DNA from 3 places in the Bariatricus sp. HCP28S3_A4 genome. Region 2 is predicted to be linked to each of the others. Evidence: predicted binding sites of a transcription regulator. Region 2 holds the regulator's gene; each other region holds the start of a gene.
What was found. The regulator Rex, encoded in region 2, represses fermentation and respiration genes when NADH is low (regulators of the CRP and FNR family bind a similar motif). The targets are predictions, from matches to a motif close to ATTGTTAANTANTTAACAAT.
Positions count from the first base shown of each region.

Region 1: a site for Rex is predicted at 1,313-1,332, ahead of gap (type I glyceraldehyde-3-phosphate dehydrogenase). Genes of this name have one in related genera too.
Region 3: a site for Rex is predicted at 1,327-1,346, ahead of ACTNBF_RS09595 (NAD(P)-binding protein). Genes of this name have one in related genera too.

Region 1 covers NZ_JBQHSE010000023.1:52,313-54,593, reverse strand. The annotation lists gene ACTNBF_RS11840 (phosphoglycerate kinase) at 1-117, opposite strand, end outside; gene gap (type I glyceraldehyde-3-phosphate dehydrogenase) at 231-1,244, opposite strand; gene ACTNBF_RS11830 (histidinol-phosphatase HisJ family protein) at 1,406-2,209, opposite strand; gene mnmA (tRNA 2-thiouridine(34) synthase MnmA) at 2,242-2,281, opposite strand, start outside.
Region 2 covers NZ_JBQHSE010000013.1:44,500-46,780, forward strand. The annotation lists gene ACTNBF_RS08460 (NAD(P)H-hydrate dehydratase) at 1-449, opposite strand, end outside; gene ACTNBF_RS08465 (redox-sensing transcriptional repressor Rex) at 547-1,197, opposite strand; gene ACTNBF_RS08470 (ABC-F family ATP-binding cassette domain-containing protein) at 1,341-2,281, shown strand, end outside.
Region 3 covers NZ_JBQHSE010000016.1:54,037-56,317, forward strand. The annotation lists gene ACTNBF_RS09595 (NAD(P)-binding protein) at 1-1,154, opposite strand, end outside; gene ACTNBF_RS09600 (aldose epimerase family protein) at 1,455-2,281, shown strand, end outside.

The sequences.
Region 1 (2,281 bases), on a different contig from region 2:
GACAAGACGGTTCTCGTCTGTGATCTTTCCATCGATGAGCGGTACGTTAAAATCGCATCTTACAAGGACTCTTTTGCCCTTAACATTAATGTCATCTACTGATTTTTTGTTAAGCATGTCATATGCCTCCTTAATTTCTTAAAAAATAAGGTCCGGTCCCAAATAAGACCGGACCCTTTGTGAGTCTATTCTGGAAATAATCCGTCAGATTCAATTGCCAAACATCCGGCTTACAGTAATGTTCCGAAGTGTTTGATTGTTCTTACCATCTGGCTTGTGTAAGAATTTTCATTGTCATACCAAGAAACAACCTGAACTTCTGTAGTTCCGTTGTCAAGCGGCATAGCCATTGTCTGTGTAGCATCGAATAATGAACCATATGTCATACCAACGATATCGCTTGAAACGATTTCATCTGTATTGTATCCGAAAGATTCGTTAGAAGCTGCTTTCATAGCTGCATTGATCTGATCTACAGTTACATTTCCTTCAACAACTGCTGTAAGGATTGTAGTAGAACCTGTCGGGGTCGGAACACGCTGAGCAGATCCGATTAATTTTCCATTTAATTCAGGAATTACTAAACCAATAGCTTTAGCTGCTCCTGTGCTGTTTGGAACGATGTTGCATGCTGCTGCACGAGATCTTCTGAGATCGCCTTTTCTCTGCGGTCCGTCAAGAGTCATCTGATCACCTGTGTAAGCATGGATTGTACACATGATACCAGATTTGATCGGTGCAAGATCGTTCAGTGCCTTAGCCATCGGTGCCAGACAGTTTGTTGTACAAGAAGCTGCTGAAATGATATGATCATCTTTTGTAATCTTTTCATGGTTTACATTGTAAACGATAGTCGGAAGGTCATTTCCTGCCGGAGCTGAGATGATAACATTCTTAGCACCTGCTGTGATATGTGCTTCTGCTTTTGCTTTAGATGTGTAGAATCCTGTACATTCAAGAACTACATCTACATCAAGTTCTCCCCATGGAAGGTTTTCAGCTTTAGCTTCAGCGTAGATTTTGATTTCTTTTCCATCAACAGTGATAGAATCTTCGCCAGCTGTTACAGTATCAGCTAATGCGTATTTTCCCTGAGTAGAATCGTATTTTAATAAGTGAGCTAACATTTTAGGAGATGTAAGGTCGTTGATTGCAACGATCTCATATCCTTCTGCTCCGAACATTTGTCTGAACGCAAGACGTCCGATACGTCCAAATCCATTGATTGCTACTTTTACTGCCATGATTTAGTCCTCCTAAAGTTTAATTGTATTACTGTTTGTTACAGCTACAGAAATGATAAATGATTAACATTGTTAAAGATTCATCAACCATGTTTTATTGTACTAAATCCCGAACAAAAATTCAAGTGTCTTTTGCATTTTTGTGGGCTGTTTTCCATTTTTTATTTAATTCTCCTGAAAACCGGCTCCCTATTTTTAAACTCTGCATAATATCGAAATCCGCAGTCTTCGAGGATCCCGGAAACCTTGTCAAATCCATAAGCGATATGCTCTTCCCTGTGGGCATCTGAGCCAATCGTCACGATCTCGCCTCCCAGTTCCCGGTAACGTTTCAGGATATCCGGATGTGGATGTGCAAAGGGAAGACCATACTTAAGTCCAGCCGTATTCAATTCAAGCCCCTTTCCATGTTCGATCAGAAAACGCAGTATTTCGTCGATCTGATCCGAGAATGCCTGGTAGGAATACTCTTCTTCTCTATGTGTACCGTAGCGCACGGAGTAATCCAGGTGCCCCAGCGCATCAAAATCCGGACAACAGCTGATATCGGTCAGCGTCTCATCCAGCACTTCCCGATATGCTTCCCTATCCGTCCGCCCATCAAAGAAGTCTCTGTAATATGGATCCTTTCCCCGAATCACATGTACGGATCCGATCACATAATCAAAAGAATATCCTTTCAGGAAAGAGTGAATTCTTTCCGGGAGATGCGGCTGAAGTCCGATTTCCACACCGATTCGCAGATCGATCTGATCCTTATATTTTTCCCGAAGCTCTGAAAATGTGCGGAAATATTCTTCTCTGCCAAATATAAATTCGATTCCTTCACAGACATAGTCCATATCTTCATGGTCTGTGATGCAGATACTTTCGAGTCCTTTCGATATGGACGCAAGAATCATGCTCTCCGGGTCTGCTTCGGAATCCCCCGAAAAGCGTGTATGCATATGTGAGTCGCTGCACATTTTTCTCCTTTCCGGAACGATGCCGTCTTGTACTACAGGGATGTGTTTCTGTCTGTAATGATCGTTCCGCCT
Region 2 (2,281 bases):
ACTTTGTATCCCTGATACCGGTTCATTTGTTCAATCACATTCTGGTAATGTCCTTCGATATTTCGGCAAAGCCCGATTCCAAATACGGCATCTATAATAACACTATATTCCTTCTCCGGTAAAGTGTTTCCTACAGACACGCCCAGATTTTCCAGAATATGCATCTGCTGCTTCGTTTCTTCACTCCTGGATTCCAATTTTCCGGCAAAACACACATCGACCCTTTTTCCTTCTTCGGCAAGCAGTCTTGCCACCGCGAATCCGTCTCCACCGTTGTTGCCGGAGCCGCATACCACCAGTGCATAGGACAGATCAATCTGCTCTTCTTTCATTGCAGCCATACACTGAAGCGCCGCACGTTCCATCAGTACCAGCGAAGGAATCCCGATCTCATGAATCATTCTTCCGTCCGCCGCTTTCATCTGTTCAGCTGTCAATATATATTTCATATTCTCACCTTCCAATACGCAATAAAGAGCCCCGCAGCCGGAACTCTTCTCTCATTACGCCGATTCAGGCAAAATGTGTGTAACACATTCTGTCGAATTATGAATTATCTGTATGTTCCATATTATAACGTGTTATATTGTATGAAAGTCTCATCAGACTCTCCGATAAATGCACGTTCTCAACAATAATATTATCCGGAAGATTCAAATCTGTATGTGCAAAATTCCAGATCGCCCGCACACCATTATCAACCAGAACATTCGCAACATCTATGGCTCTTGTCTTCGGAATCGCAAGTACTCCGATTTCAATATCATTCTTCTGAATAAAATCACTCAGTTCATCCATCATCCGGATCTCCACACCGCGGATCGTAATTCCCACAAGTCGTGGATTCACGTCAAATAATCCTTTTAATACAAAACCTCTTTTTTCAAATGCTGCATAATTAGCCAGTGCCTGTCCAAGATTACCGGCACCGATAATGACCATGTTATGTTGGTTGTCCAGTCCCAGAATTTTCCCTATTTCCGTATATAAGTATTTTACATTATACCCGTATCCCTGTTGTCCAAATCCACCAAAATTATTAAGGTCCTGACGAATCTGGGATGCAGTTACTTTCATTCTCTTGCTCAAATCGTTGGAGGATATTCGTTCCACACCGTGTTCCAGCAATTCGCCAAGATAACGATAGTATCTCGGAAGTCTTCTGATTACTGCCTGAGATATTTCTCTTTCTTCCACCTGACATCCACCTTCCATTCTTATTCTAAATTTCATTATATAAAAATGACATAAAAAAGTCAAACTTAATAGTTGTTTTTTATTGTATTTCCGATATAATGAGGTAGACAGTACCTATTTCTACAGTATAAGGAGGTTTGAAAATGATACTGGCATGCCACAATTTAACGAAATCCTTTGGGGAGCAGGTTATTGTGAATAAAGGCTCCTTTCATATAGAAGACCGTGAGAAAGCGGCGCTGGTCGGTCTGAACGGCGCCGGGAAATCCACAATTTTGAAAATGATCGTCGGTGAATTGAATAGTGATGACGGTGATGTAATTCTTACCAAAGGAAAAACAATGGGCTATCTTGCCCAGCACCAGGACCTGATGAGCGGGAATACCATTTACGAAGAAGTCCGCACCGCCAAATCTGAGATTATCGAAATGGAACGTCAGATTCGTGCACTGGAACTGGAAATCAGTACGCTGACCGGTGACGCACTTCAGATGAAACTTGACACTTATCATAGACTTACCGCTGCATTTGAACGTGCTGACGGCTATTCTTATAAAAGCGAACTGGTCGGTGTTCTTAAAGGCCTTGGGTTTACTGAGGATGAATTTCAGAAACCGGTGGACGCCCTTTCCGGCGGCCAGAAGACACGTGTTTCCCTCGGCAAACTTCTGCTGACGAAACCGGATATTTTGCTGCTGGATGAGCCTACCAATCACTTGGATATGAATTCAATCGCATGGCTTGAGAACTACCTGCTGAATTACTCCGGTGCAGTGCTCATCGTCTCCCACGACCGTTATTTTTTGAATCGTGTCGTAACGAAAGTGCTGGAGATTGAAAACGGTACACTGATGACATATATGGGAAATTATTCAGATTATGCCCAGAAGAAACAGCAGCTCAGAGACGCAAGGCTGAAAGAATATCTGAATCAGCAACGGGAAATCAAGCATCAGGAGGCAGTCATCGAAAAGCTTCGTTCCTTCAACCGGGAGAAATCAATCCGACGTGCGGAAAGCCGGGAAAAGCTGTTAAACAAAATCACACCTGTTGAAAAACCGGTTGAGCTGAATACCGATATTCA
Region 3 (2,281 bases), on a different contig from region 2:
ACGATGCTAACTTTCTTGGCACCGAGACGTTTTGCAGTACGTACAGCATCCATAGAAACGTTTCCGCCTCCGATGACAGCAACTTCCTGTCCGGTAAGATCCGGATTCTGTTCTTTTCCGACATCACGAAGGAACTGAACTGCGGAAAGAACACCTTCAGCATGTTCACCTTCGATACCAAGCTTCTTATCGGTACTTGCACCGATCGTGATAAGTACGGCATCATACTCTTCGCGAAGGCTCTGAATGGTCATATCTTCACCGATTCTTTTGCCGTAGATTACTTCCACACCGGTCTCGAGAATTGCATTGATATCATCATCAAGACGATCTTTCGGAAGACGATAGTTCGGAATGCCATAGCGGAGCATACCGCCGAGCTTCGGAAGCATCTCGAACACGGTTGTCTGGTGACCCATAAGCTGCAGATAATAAGCCGCACTTAAGCCGCCCGGACCTCCGCCTACGATAGCAACACGTTTGCCGGTTGACGGTCCGCACTTCGGAGGCGGTACCTTTCCGGCATAGTCAGCAGCCATTCTCTTAAGACCACGGATATTGACAGCATCATCCACAATATTACGACGGCAGCGTGCCTCGCATGGATGTTCACAGATAAATCCACAGGTAGTCGGGAACGGATTGTCCTTACGAATCAGGCGGATCGCATCTGCATAGCGTCCTTCTCCAACCAGAGCGATATATCCAGGAATATCAACATGAGCCGGGCAAAGAGATACACACGGAACCGGCTGTGAGTAATGGCATGTACATCTCCCCTGATGCACATGTTCTTCGTAATCTTCACGGCAGCCGATCAGGCTCTTGTAAACCATATGTGCTGCTTCATAGCCAATCGCACAGTCAGCACCTTCCATGATTGATACCGCGAGCTCTTCCATAAGATCAAGCGTATCCATCGTTGCATCGCCGTTCATAACATCTGTCAGCAGGTTCTTCAGCTGCCACAGACCGATTCGACACGGAACACATTTTCCACAGGTGTGTGTATGACACATCTCAAGAAATGCACGTGTCATGTCCACCGGACAAAGTCCCGGAGGACTGGATTCGATTCTGCGTTCCAGATCTTTGTAAAGCCCTTCAATGACAAGCTGGGCACGATCCGGAGCAGAAATTTCAAGTCTACTCATAGTTCTTTTCTCCTTTAAATATAAAATGATGTTGGGGGCATAAGCCTATGGCATCTGCTTGGCCTTTTCTATCGATTTAATTTATAAGCAGACGTCATAAAACTGAACATTCTATAAATACATTGTACTAAAATTAAAACAATTTAGCAAGCTAAGTTAAAATATAGTCAGGATGGATAAAAATATAACAATGTGGTGGATTCTTTGATTTTAAATCATATCTTTTTTTGCTGAAATATGGTATTCTAAAAATAAAAATAACCTCGGCGTAGGGGATTTGAAGAAAGGGCGGATGGAATGATGAAAATAACAGATTTTGGGGCAACCGTGAATGGTGATGAGACGAAGCTTTATACTTTGACGAATTGTAATAACATGGAGATTTCCGTAACAGACTATGGAGCTGCGCTTACTCAGGTTATCGTGCCGGACAAAGAGGGAAATCTCTGTGATGTGGTTCTCGGCTATGATGAAGCAGCGGAATATGAAGCAGGCGGACTTTTCCTGGGGGCAACCGTGGGAAGAAGTGCGAACCGGATCGGCGGAGCTTCTATTGAGATTAATGGGAAGATCTATGAACTTGTGAAGAATGATAATGATAATAATCTGCACAGTGGACCGGATTTTTATCATAACAGAGTCTGGGATGTTAAAGAAGCTGAAGAGGATCATGTTACCTTTGTTCTGGAAAGTCCGGACGGAGATCAGGGATACCCCGGAAATCTGCATATAGAAGTAACATACACACTGACAGAGGATAATGCCGTAAAGATTTCTTATTATGGTGTATCAGATGAGGATACCGTGATCAATATGACGAATCACAGCTATTTTAACATGGATGGACATGCATCGGGAGATGTGATGGAACAGGAAGTATGGATCGATGCGGATGCATTTACCCGCGCAGACAAGGAATCCATTCCGACCGGAGAAATTGTTCCTGTTGAGGGGACACCGATGGATTTCCGTACAAAGAAAAAACTTGGACGGGATATCTATGATGATTATGAAGCGTTAAATTATGGTATGGGATACGATCACAACTGGGTTCTGAACAATGATGGTAAATTCGCCAAAGTAGCAGAAATGCATTCGGATGAAAGCGGTATTACGATGGAAGTCTA